DNA from 3 places in the Asticcacaulis excentricus CB 48 genome. Region 1 is predicted to be linked to each of the others. Evidence: predicted binding sites of a transcription regulator. Region 1 holds the regulator's gene; each other region holds the start of a gene.

What was found. The regulator LexA, encoded in region 1, represses DNA repair genes until DNA is damaged. The targets are predictions, from matches to a motif close to ATGTTCNCNANNTGTTCT.
Region 2: a site for LexA is predicted at 2,294-2,311, ahead of recA (recombinase RecA). Genes of this name have one in related genera too.
Region 3: a site for LexA is predicted at 2,464-2,481, ahead of uvrA (excinuclease ABC subunit UvrA). Genes of this name have one in related genera too.

Annotation. Positions count from the first base shown of each region.
Region 1 is NC_014817.1:541,332-545,544, forward strand. It holds gene ASTEX_RS14200 (ComEC/Rec2 family competence protein) at 1-378, shown strand, start outside; gene ASTEX_RS19445 (hypothetical protein) at 765-1,373, opposite strand; gene lexA (transcriptional repressor LexA) at 1,428-2,135, opposite strand; gene trpC (indole-3-glycerol phosphate synthase TrpC) at 2,246-3,040, opposite strand; gene trpD (anthranilate phosphoribosyltransferase) at 3,044-4,057, opposite strand; gene ASTEX_RS14225 (anthranilate synthase component II) at 4,050-4,213, opposite strand, start outside.
Region 2 is NC_014817.1:135,373-139,585, reverse strand. It holds gene alaS (alanine--tRNA ligase) at 1-923, opposite strand, end outside; gene recA (recombinase RecA) at 1,130-2,203, opposite strand; gene ASTEX_RS12350 (winged helix-turn-helix domain-containing protein) at 2,341-2,658, opposite strand; gene ASTEX_RS20535 (hypothetical protein) at 2,818-2,979, shown strand; gene ASTEX_RS12345 (RNA polymerase sigma factor) at 2,989-3,483, shown strand; gene ASTEX_RS19410 (hypothetical protein) at 3,473-4,075, shown strand; gene ASTEX_RS19690 (glycoside hydrolase family 5 protein) at 4,090-4,213, opposite strand, start outside.
Region 3 is NC_014816.1:1,317,044-1,321,256, reverse strand. It holds gene ASTEX_RS06205 (rod-binding protein) at 1-51, shown strand, start outside; gene ASTEX_RS06200 (hypothetical protein) at 48-488, shown strand; gene ASTEX_RS06195 (pilus assembly protein TadG-related protein) at 581-1,783, shown strand; gene uvrA (excinuclease ABC subunit UvrA) at 2,643-4,213, shown strand, end outside.

The DNA of each region.
Region 1 (4,213 bases):
TCGACGGTGGCCGGGTCGGCCACCACCCCGTTCGGCGTCTTCTATTTCAGCCGCGCCCAGATGTACGGCCTGCTCAGCAATCTGATCGAAGCCCCGATCACCGGCTTTATCGTTATGCCGGCGCTGGCTTTGCGCACCGTATTGAGTGCCACGCCTTTGGGAGCCCCCCTTCTGTGTGTGGCGCAGCAGGGCCTGTGTAATCGCAGCCATCGTGGGCTTTGTGACAGATTTGCCCGGCGCCGTGTTGACGGTGGCAGCCCCGGCCAATCTGGCTCTGGCCATGTCCACCGCCGGAGTCTTGTGGACATGTCTGATCCGCGGTCGCGCGCGCTGGATCGGGTTACTGGCGGCTCTGGCCGTCATCTACTGGCCGCGTGAGACGGCACCGGATATCTGGCTGGAGGCCGAAGGCAGCAATGCGGCGATCCGCGTCAAGGGCGCGGCCTACAGTCTGCGGGTCAGTTGCGCCAGTATGGCTATCAACCCTGGCTGAAACATTACGCGCTGAACGACGCCCCTGAAAGGGGGCCGCAGGACTATGTGTGCAAAAGCTATATTTGCCTGCCCACGGCTACTGCGCCTTACCGCCCCGGCTTTTCCTTTGCCGCAAAGCTCCAAAGTCCGAACAGGTCGAGGCCCTGTGCCAATCCGCTGATCTGATCGTCCTGCGATCTCAGGTAACCGAATGGCCCGCCAACTGCGCCGGGGTCAACCGCATTACCGCCTCAGACTCCGAGCGCTTGGGGGCTATGGAACTGACCCGGTCAGGATTGAAAAGCTGGCACATTCAAGCCGCCAAACCTTTGAGAGGTCAGAGGCCATGGGTACATTAGAGCCTCATGCCGAAAAGTGGACACCACTTTTCGGAAAAAACATGAGGCGTTACAAAAAATTAGAGCCATTCGCCGGTTCAACTGAGCCGACGAAGGCTCTAGGCCCGCCGTTCGGTCTTCCGCATCTGTCTTATCCAATCCCGCCTTGCGTGACGGTCTGGATCTGTGCTGACGGGCTCCTTTTATAGCCAAACGCAGAGGCTGAACGATCCTATGGTTTGTCCAAAGTCTAACCCGGTGCGGAAACGCTCGGATATGGCTGAAAACTTGGCTCAGCATAAGAATAGCCGCAATTTCGGCATAGACGGCGGTATCTGCGGCGACCAGAAACACCACATCAGCCGGAAACGCCGGGGCGAAGGACACGACAGTAGTGACGAAGGCCACTGCGAACACCACTTTCGACCACGTCAGCGTGTTCAGCCACATGGCGAGACGGTCGATCAGAAGACCTTTAAGGTAGTGACCTATCCGGGTTTCCGGAAATAAAATGGCAACGCCATAGGCCATGAGTATCGCATAAAGAACGGAAAACCCCATATCATCCTCCACAAGAGCGATATGGGGCGCAACCGTCGCTAAACAAGACGCGCTTTAGTGATACCGGCGCATCAGACCAACCAGCTTGCCCTGAACGGCCACTTCATCGGCATTGTAGATGCGGGTCTTATAGGCCGGATTGGCCGCCTCAAGGGCAATCGACGCGCCCTTCTTGCGCAGGCGCTTCAGGGTCGCCGTATCGCCATCGACCAGAGCCACGACGATTTCGCCTGACTGTGCCGAATCCGACTTCTTGATGATCACATAGTCGCCGTCAAGAATACCGGCATTGATCATCGAATCGCCTTCGATTTCCAGCAGATAGTGCTCACCGGAACCGACGAAGATTTCCGGCACGCGGATACGGTCACGTTCAGCCCCCAGCGCCTCGATCGGCACACCGGCGGCGATCTTGCCCAGCAGCGGCAGTTCGCGGCCTTCGTCATTAGCGGGCTTGGACGCTGGGACCGGGGCGGCGGGGCGGGTGCCTTCGACCACCTGCGGCACAAAGGCCTGACGCCCGCGCGGCGGAGCGGCGGTCGTTGCCTGATCCGGTAGCTTGATCACTTCAAGAGCACGGGCCCGGTGCGCAAGGCGCCGGATAAAGCCGCGTTCCTCAAGGGCCGTGATCAGCCGGTGAATCCCCGACTTCGACGCCAGATCCAGCGCCTCCTTCATCTCATCAAAGGACGGAGACACTCCCGTTTCCTTGATGCGTTCATGAATGAACATCAGAAGTTCGCGTTGTTTGGTCGTCAGCATAGGTCCACCCGCTGCAAAAGTTTGTCCCCGGACATGGCAATATTTAGCGCATGAATGGTGAACAAGTCATGAACTTGTGCGAAGTGTTCTGTATGCGTTCTTTAGTCTTGTCAAGCGGGCGTGAGCAGATTCTTCGCCGCCTGAGTGACATCGCCCTGCCGCATCAGGCTTTCGCCGACCAGCATGGCTGTGGCCCCGGTTTTTTCGAGCCGAGCCACGTCCTGCGGCGTAAAGATACCACTTTCGGCGACCAGAACGTGCTGCGGTCCGACCATGGCCGACAGGTCCTCGGTCGTTTTCAGATCGACATCAAAAGTTCTTAAGTTGCGGTTATTAATACCAATCAGCGGAGAGGCCAGCTTAAGTGCGCGCTCCATTTCCGGTGCGTCGTGCACCTCGACCAAAGCGTCCATGCCATAGGCGTGCGCCGCCGCGATCAGGTCGGCGGCCAGAGCGTCGTCGATCATGGCCATGATCACCAGAATGGCATCGGCCCCAAGGCTGCGCGACTCGGCGACCTGCCACACATCGACAAGGAATTCCTTACGGATGCAGGGTAGGGTGACGGCGTTGCGGGCCGCCACAAAGTGCGATTCGTGCCCCATAAAGCTCGGCGCATCGGTGAGGATCGACAGACAAGACGCTCCGCCGGCCTGATAAGCCGCCGCAAGTGTAGCCGGCTCGAAGTCCTCACGAATCAGTCCTTTGGACGGGCTGGCCTTCTTCACCTCGGCGATCAGCGACAGGCTGTGCGGCTGTTTGTGGGCCACCAGCGCGCGTTGAAAGCCGCGCGGTGCGCTGACCTTTGTGATACGTGCCTCCAGCGCCGACAGTGATGCCGCAGGCTTGCGTTCGGCGACTTCCGTGCGCTTGTAGGTGGCGATCTTTTCCAGAATATCGGACATGTCTTAGGTGTTCGTAAGGGTGACGAGTTGATCGAGCGCGGCCAGAGCCTTGCCGTCATCAAGGCTGGCGGCGGCGTAATCGAGCCCTTCGCGCAGGGTCTCCACCGCGCCGCCGACCAGGAAGGCCGCCGCGGCATTGAGCATGACGATATCGCGATAGGGGCCTTTTTCGCCCTCCAGTAGACGACGCAGGGCGGCGGCATTGTGTTCCGGCGCACCGCCCGTGATGTCGACCAGCGCCGCGCGCGGCAAACCCACGGCTTCGGGCGTAATGGTGAACAGGCGCAGCTTGCCGTCCTTCCATTCCGCCACCTCGGTTTCGCCCGTGGTCGTCAGTTCATCGAGACCGGAACCGTGTACGACCCAGGCGTGAACGGCCTCAAGCTGCCCCAGCGCCTTGCCAATCGGCTCGATGAAGCGCGGGGAGGGCACGCCCACCACCTGACGCCGCGCGCCAGCGGGATTGGTGAGGGGGCCCAACAGATTGAAAATAGTGCGAAAACCGAGCTGCTGCCGGATCGGAGAGACGTGTTTCATCGCCCCGTGATGCGCCACAGCGAACAGGAAGCAGATACCGGCTTCCTCCAGCGCCTTGCGCTGCTGTTCCGGCGTGGCGTCGATATTGACGCCCAGTGCCGCCAGAACATCCGCCGTGCCGGATTTCGAGGTGATGGCGCGGTTGCCGTGCTTGGCGACCTTCAGGCCGCCGCCGGCCGCCACAAAACCAACGGCTGTGGATATGTTGAGCGTATGCAGCCCATCGCCACCAGTGCCGCAGACATCGACCGTGTCATAGGGATGATCAAGCCTCTTGGCCGCTGCGCGCATGGCACGGGCGCAGGCGGCGATTTCGCCGACGGTTTCACCGCGCAGGCGGATAGCGGTTACGGCAGCCGCCACCTGAGCCGGGGTCGGTTCGCCGCGCAGACAAGCGGAAAAGAAGATTTCGGCGTCGGCGTCAGACAGGGTCTGACCGTCCGCCAGCTTGGCCAGCAAGGGTTTGAAGGCGTCAGACATAGAGGTTGTGGCTCTCGATACCGGCCAGACGCAGGAAGTTGGCCAGAATCTGATGGCCGCCTTCGGTGGCAATGGATTCCGGATGGAATTGCACGCCGTGGATGGGGCGCGTGCGGTGCTGGACGCCCATGATTTCGCCGTCATCGGTCCAGGCGG
Region 2 (4,213 bases), 410 kb from region 1:
CGGCGCATGATACGGCGCAAAACATAGCCCCGGCCTTCGTTCGACGGCGTTACGCCATCGGCGATCAGGAAGGAGGTCGAGCGTAGGTGATCGGCGATCACGCGGTGCGACGGGAGGGCTTCACCCTCCGCCTTAACGCCCGTTTCCTCGACACTGGCGCGGATCAGGGCCTTGAACAGGTCCACATCGTAGTTGTTGTGCACGCCTTGCAGCACCGCCGCGACGCGCTCAAGCCCCATGCCGGTGTCGATCGAAGGCTTGGGCAGGTTAAGCCGCGTGCCGTCCGTTTGCTGATCGAACTGCATGAAGACGAGGTTCCAGATTTCGACGAAGCGGTCGCCGTCCTCTTCCGGAGAGCCCGGAGGGCCGCCCCAGATGTGCTCGCCGTGATCGTAGAAGATTTCCGTGCACGGACCACAGGGGCCAGTGTCGCCCATCGACCAGAAATTATCAGATCCGGCGATGCGGATGATGCGGTCGTCGGAGAAACCGGCGATTTTCTTCCACAGATTGAAGGCTTCATCGTCGTCGATATAGACGGTGGCCAGGAGGCGGTCTTTAGGCAGGCCATATTCCTTGGTAATCAGGTTCCAGGCATGGCTGATCGCCTGCTCCTTGAAATAGTCGCCGAAGGAGAAGTTCCCGAGCATTTCAAAGAAAGTGTGGTGACGCGCCGTATAGCCGACATTGTCCAGATCGTTGTGCTTGCCACCCGCGCGCACGACCTTTTGCGAGGTGGTAGCGCGTTTGTACGGACGGGTTTCGGCCCCCGTAAAGACGTTCTTGAACTGCACCATGCCTGCATTGGTGAACATCAGGGTCGGGTCGTTGTGCGGCACCAGCGACGAAGACGACACGATCTCATGGTCGTTCTTGGCGAAGTAATCCAGGAAGGTCTGACGGATCTGATTTAAGGAAGGCATGGGACTCCGACGGTTTAACACCGCACCACAGGACAAATTTCAGCCGTATATAGAGGGCTTGGGTATTTGCGCAAAGACCTTTGCGCCAACGCAGGTATTTTTCTGACGGGTCAGGACAAAAAGAAACACCCCGATCACAAGATCGAGGTGTTTACGTGTGGAATGCATGCGGTCTGAAAACCCGCACCCAATGCGGGTTTTAGATTTTATTCGCCGTCTTCGTCCGGTTCCGGCGTACCTAACAGTTCTTCGGAAATGGCGTCGGACTTCTTGCGTACCAGAGCTTCGATTTCGGCCGCAATCTCCGGATTGGACTTCAGGAAGTCGCGGGCATTCTCGCGCCCCTGACCAATGCGGATCGAGTTGAACGAGAACCACGAGCCGGCCTTTTCAACCACGCCGCCTTTGACACCCAGATCGAGGACTTCACCAAGCTTGGAGATGCCTTCACCGTAGAGGATGTCAAATTCGACTTCACGGAACGGCGGAGCGACTTTGTTCTTCACCACCTTGACGCGGACATTGTTACCAACGATTTCGTCGCGCACCTTGATCTTACCGATGCTGCGAATGTCGAGACGCACCGAAGCATAGAATTTCAGCGCGTTACCGCCGGTCGTCGTTTCGGGCGAGCCGTACATCACGCCGATCTTCATGCGGATCTGGTTGATGAAGATAACGATACACTTTGATTTGGAGATCGAGGCCGTCAGCTTGCGCAGGGCCTGCGACATCAGGCGTGCCTGAAGACCGGGCAGACTGTCGCCCATATCGCCTTCGATTTCCGCCTTGGGTGTCAGGGCCGCGACCGAATCGACCACGACGATATCGACAGCGCCAGAGCGCACCAGCGTATCGGTGATTTCCAGCGCCTGTTCGCCGTTATCGGGCTGCGACACCAGAAGATCATCGAGATTGACGCCCAGCTTGTGGGCATAAACCGGATCGAGCGCGTGTTCGGCATCGACAAAGGCCGCCGTGCCTCCCGCCTTTTGAATCTCGGCCACCGTATGCAGGGCCAGCGTCGTCTTACCCGACGATTCCGGGCCGTAGATTTCGATGACCCGCCCCTTGGGCAGGCCGCCGATACCGAGCGCCATGTCGAGGCCAAGCGAGCCGGTGGAAATGGATTCCACCTCCACCACCTTGCCGGCATTGCCCAGCTTCATCACCGAGCCCTTACCGAAGGCACGGTCAATCTGGGCCAGCGCCGATTCCAGCGCGCGTTGTTTTTCAGCTTCGTCTTTTCCCACGAGTTTCAATACCGCTTGCGACATGATTCCAGACCTTCCCTATGCCACGATTCCCAAGGCGAAGGTCCATCCCCCGTCCGCGAAAATGTGTTGAGAAAGCTGTACCCCATTTGTTCCTTGTTCGCAATATGTTCTCAATAAAAATTGAACCATCGAGTAAGGGACTAAAGTTCAGGCTTTTCCGGAACGGCATCCAGCATGCGCTTGAGCTGATCGAGATAATTATAAAAGGCCTCGCGCCCCTCATCGGTCAGGCCGATGCGCGTATTGGAGCGGTTGGAGACAATCTTTTTGCGAATCGCCACATAGCCCGCTTCGTTCAGCTTTTTGAGGTGCAGCGACAGATTGCCATCGGTGATGCCCACCTGATCGCGCAGATCGGTGAAGTCCGCCTGCCCCGCCGTGGACAGATAGGCGAGTATGGCCAGACGCGCCCGCGCATGGACCAGATCTTCGAGCGCATCGGCATTAAAGGGTTTCATAGGCTCACCTTGCGAAGTCGGCGCGTATTTAGACCCACAGACTTAGCGCTGGCAAGTGACCTTCCCGTTATCGGCTGTACCGATTTATTTTGTGGGCGTGTAAGTTTTATGCGGTCACGGGCGTCTAACCTCTCGTAAACACAAACACAGGAGATTCAGGTGCTTGGATTGTTTTTACCCGCCCGTTACCGTCTGCCGGTCCTTGCGGCCCTGCTGGTTTTGCTCGTCGCCGGTGTGGGTTGCGGCTTGAACAGCGGGGCCTTTGAGCAGAACAATCGCGAGGCGCTCCGGCTGGCGCGCGAAGCCGCAGCCGCGCGATAAGACGACCCCATGCCGCGCGATCAGACCTTTAGTGAGTGGATCAGCCCGCAACTACCGGCGCTGCGGCGGCTTAGCCGCGCGTTTGCGACGTCGGCGGATCAGGCGGATCTGCTTCAGGAACTGCTGATCGCCGTGTGGAAAGCGTGGCCGGCCTTTCGCGGAGAGTCGCTCCCGGCGACCTTTATCTACCGCGTGGCGCATAACCGCGCCCTGACGTGGAAACGGCGCGAGGGCCTGCGTCTGTTGCGGGTGTTTGAAACGCAGCGCGAGGGCCTGCAACAGCTCACCCCTGAACCGTCCGATGCCCGGCTGGATCAGGTGTTTGATGCCTTGCGCGCCCTTCCGCCGCTAGATCGGTCGCTGATGCTGTTGTGGCTGGAACAGACGCCCTATGCCGATATGGCCGCCCTGCACGGCCTCAGTGAAAGCCATATCGGTGTGCGTCTGAACCGGGCACGGGCGCGGCTGGCCACGCTTGTTCAGGAGTTATCCGATGAAGATTGAAACCCTGGAGCGCCTGTGGCGGGCCCATGACCACGACATAGACCGCACGGCGCGGGCCTTTTTACTGGAAAGCCTGATGAACGGGATCGAACGTCGCCGTAAGGGACAAACCGCTTTTTTACTGTGTGTCGGGGCCGCGCTGGGCACGATCACGCTTGTCTTTGGGTATGACGCCTTTCGGCATGACAGTCTTGACGTCACGCGCGAATGGGGGAGCCTGCTGATGCTGGTCGCGCCGTGGGTGGCGCTGATCCTGATGATGCGCGCGCACGACCGGCATAGGCGACGCTTTGCGGACGCGGCGGCGTCTATTGCGCAGAGCCTACAGCTCAGGCTGGACGAAAACCGCGCGGCCCGGCACAGCGCCGTCGTGATGTTCTGGCTAATGGGGCTATTCCCCCTCGTCACAGGCGTGACTCTGTGGCAGTTGATCGGCACAGATAAGATGACCGCCACTCAGGCCGTGCAGGGGGCTTTGCTCTTCGGGGGCGTACTGGGGGCTTCGACCCTTGTGCAAGCGATCCGCTACCTGTGGTTTCTGAGACCAGAAGGCGCGCGACTTGAACGCCTTCTGGCCGAATATACGGGATAAGGGTCGTACGCTGCCTACTGCGCGGTCGGTGCGTAGTTGCGTAGTACCACCGGGGCGCCCAGTTCGATGGGATAGGCCGACTTGCCCAATTGCAGGCTCAGCATAATTGTACCCGCCTCATAGTCCTTGTCGGCCACG
Region 3 (4,213 bases), on a different replicon from region 1:
TCCGCTCAGGTTCAGAAACAACTGCTTGCCCTACAGGAGGCGCACTCATGAGCATTTCCGCCCGCGACGCCGATGACTATGCCGCGCAGCTTCTGGTTCTCACCGAGCGCCTGACCGAACGCCTGACCGATGAAACCGAGGCGCTCGAGGCGCACCGTCCACTCGATATCCGCGAGTCGGTCGAAGAAACGCGCAGCCTGTCGGCTCTTTATCGTCAGGAAAGCGCCCGCCTCAAGGCCGATCCGTCGCGCCTTACAGGAGTGAGCTCTGCACACAAGCAAAGCCTGCGCAAGGCAACCGAAGCCTTTGTGGCCATATCGGAGCGCCATGCCCGTGCCGTCGAGGCCGCCAAGACGATCTCCGAAGGCCTGATGAAGGCCATAGCCGACTCATTGAACGAAACGCGCAAACCCAGCCTGACCTACGGCCCGGGTGCCTCTATCAGGGATCGTGCACCTCAGTCACTGAACTACGGCTTGAAGGCGTAAAATTCAGAAACCGGTGTCATTTCTTCGTTGTAGCTTAAGCATGTGTTCACAAGGATACGCTACCAATGGTGGCGACTGTCGGGAAACGAACCATGTCTGCACGCCTTGTCACGCGCCTTCGTCACTATGTTTCGCATAAAAACGGCAACACAACGCTAGCCTTTGCCCTGTCCTTGGTGGCCGTTGCGGGAGCTGTTGGCGGCGCTGTCGATATGCACGCGGCCTATTCCGTGAGAGCGCAATTACAAGACGCCATGGACGCCTCTGTGCTCGGCGGGCTTCGTCAGGAACAGGTGCAACGCAGTGACGTAGCGACGCGCATATTCAAATCGAACCTGCCCGCCTCGATGAGCGTAACCCCCAAATACGTCACGGACGAGACCACGCTGACAGGCACTGCCGTATATGACAGCCCTACAGTCCTGCTGGGTCTGCTGGGTATTTCCAGCTTAAAGATCAACGTCACCGCCACAGCCATCGGCAAGGCCAGCAGCCAGGGCCCCTGTATTCAGGTGCTTGATCCGTCGGGCAGTCAAGCGCTGTTGGTCAATTCCGGCGCCAAAATAACCGCGCCCAACTGCGAAATTCAGGTGCGCTCCAAAGGCAATCCGGCTGCCATCTTCAATTCGGGCTCCAGCCTGAACTTCAAGAAGGTGTGCATCGAAGGCAGTACTGTCATTCGTAACTCGACCACGGTTGATCGCCTGAGCCTATCGTGCCCCACCGTTGCCGATCAGTGGGCTGCGCTTATCCCGACCGTGGCCAGTACGCCGTGCACGGTGTCGAATGGCAACTATAACACCAGCAACGTCAGCCTCACCCCGGGTGTCTATTGCGGCTGGTTCAACTTCAACAATTCGTCGGCTACGGTCAGCTTTGCTCCCGGCCTGTACGTCATCCGCAGCGGCGGCTGGAACGTCAATGGCGGGACGTGGACGGGCAAGGGCGTGACCTTCTATTTCGAAGACACCTCGAAAATCCAGTTCAACTCCGGCATTTCCGCCGACCTGACCGCGCCCGACACGGGCACATACAAAAATCTGCTGTTCTTTGAGAAGCCGGGTCTGAGCAATACCGACTTTATCTTCAACAACGCCGTAGCCAACCATATGGACGGCGTGATCTGGCTTCCCAGCCGCAACGTCACTTTTAATGCGCAATCAAAAATGAGCAGCGACAAGCTGTCGATGGTGATGAACCGGCTGATCCTGAACAATACAACCTGGAACCTTGAACCCATTACCGCCTCTTCCGGTAGCGGTGGGGCTCTGACCAACATACGCCTATTGAAATAACGGAATGATTCCTGATAGATCCTTCGGCTCAGGCCGCCATTGAGGCGGCGGATTACTCCTGCGGAGTGTGTCTTTGCGGGTCTTCGCGACTGCGATTTACCCTTTGCCAGTATTCGGTGTTGCCCTGTTTGCTTTGTAGCGACGCTGGAATGCATTGTCGGTGATCTGCTCGTCCCAATAGGGCTGATCTCCGGGTTTGATCGAAAGGTGGCGGTTTTTCCCCTCGCCGCGCGCCGGACAGTCTGGCGGCAAGATGCTGCCCTCCACCAAGGCTCGGCGACAGGCCTGTACGTGTCGCAAAGTAGCTCCCAAGGCCTCACTCGACACCGCATCAGCCGCTTCGGGCGGCGGCTCTCCCCTGACCGTAGTCCGTAGCGCGACCTCTAGGGACACGGCCTTCGAGGTTTCCTGACGATTAGGTGTCTTTCGCTTCCGGAACACCGGCCTTTCGGGCCCAGGCCCCTTACGCTTGAGCACAGGGAGCGCAAAGCCTATCTCGGAAATTACGGGGTCCTAGGCCTTGGTTTGCTCGCGCCGTGACACCAGGAACAACAGAGCCAGCACCAAATGCGCCGCGACGACGATCAGCGCCGCTAGCCCCACGTGCCGCCATTGAATGATGTGATGAGCGATACATTCAGACCTTTACGAGGCGGGCCACGGTCGCAGTTTTTACAAAAGCGTTCGCAAAACGTTCTTGCGCCCCCTCCGCAAATCAGGCAGTGAACCCGCAAACCTCTGCTGACACTTTTTCGACGCCGCCATTATACCTATATGGTGGAATTGCCTCCCCGGATGGATATGCGTAATGGCCGATAGCGGACACGACAAGGATATGCTGATGAGCAGCTCAAACCTGATGCAGGGCTTCATCAAGGTGCGCGGCGCGCGCGAGCATAATCTCAAGGGCGTAGATGTTGATATCCCGCGCGGCAAACTCGTGGTGCTGACCGGCCTGTCGGGATCGGGCAAGTCGTCACTTGCCTTCGACACGATCTATGCAGAGGGGCAGCGGCGGTACGTCGAGTCGCTGTCGGCCTATGCCCGGCAATTCCTCGAGCTAATGTCCAAGCCCGATGTGGATTTGATCGAGGGCCTATCGCCGGCTATTTCCATCGAGCAGAAAACGACGTCCAAAAATCCCCGTTCGACCGTCGGCACGGTGACGGAAATCCACGACTATATGCGCCTTCTTTGGGCGCGCACCGGCGTCCCCTATTCCCCCGCCACTGGCCTGCCCATTGAGAGCCAGACCATTTCGCAGATGGTCGATAAGATCATGGCCTTGCCCGAAGGGACGCGTCTGCTGCTGCTGGCCCCTTTCGTGCGCGGGCGCAAAGGCGAGTACAAGAAAGAAATCGCCGATCTTCAGCGTCAGGGCTTTCAGCGTCTGAAAATCAATGGCCAATATTACGCCATCGAAGACGCCCCTAAGCTCGACAAGAAGTACAAGCACGATATTGACGTCGTGGTGGACCGCGTGGTGGTCAAAAGCGGCCTGATGCAGCGTCTGGCTGACAGTCTGGAAACGGCGCTTCGGCTGGCCGACGGTCTTGCCATTGCCGAATATGCCGATATCGCCGAAGGAGAAACGGAGCCGAAGCGCCTGATTTTCTCGGAAAAATTCGCCTGCCCGGTCTCCGGCTTTACCATTGCCGAGATCGAACCGCGCCTGTTCTCGTTCAACAATCCATTCGGGGCCTGCCCGACCTGCGATGGGCTTGGAGTCAAACTGACTTTCGACCGCTCGTTGATTGTGCCCGATGAGTCGTTGAGCCTCAAGGATGGAGCCATTGCGCCGTGGGCGAAGGGCCCCTCGCCCCTTTACGCGCAGACGCTTGAGGCCTTGTCCGGCCATTACGACTTCAAAATGGACACCAAATGGCGCGCTTTGACGCCGGAAGCGCAGGACGTCATACTGCTGGGATCTGGCTCGGAAAAGATCAAGTTCGTCTATCAAGACGGCTCGCGCCGCTACGACGTGACCAAGCCGTTTGAAGGCGTCATCCCCAACATGGAACGCCGCTACCGCGAAACCGACTCGTCGTGGGTGCGCGAAGACCTCAGCCGCTATCAGGCCGAAACCCCGTGCGAGGCCTGCGGCGGAAAGCGTCTCAAACCCGAAGCCTTGGCCGTCAAGGTCAATGCGAAAGACATCGCAGAAATCTCCGGTCTGTCGATCAAGAAGGCGCACGACTGGTTCGCCGACCTGCAAAACCATCTGAGCGAAAAACAGATGGATATTGCGCGGCGCGTCCTGAAAGAAATCCTTGACCGCCTAAACTTCCTCAATGCGGTGGGGCTCGACTATCTCAACCTGTCGCGCAATTCCGGCACCTTGTCCGGCGGCGAAAGCCAACGCATCCGTCTGGCGTCACAGATCGGTTCCGGCCTGACCGGCGTGCTCTATGTGCTGGATGAACCCTCCAT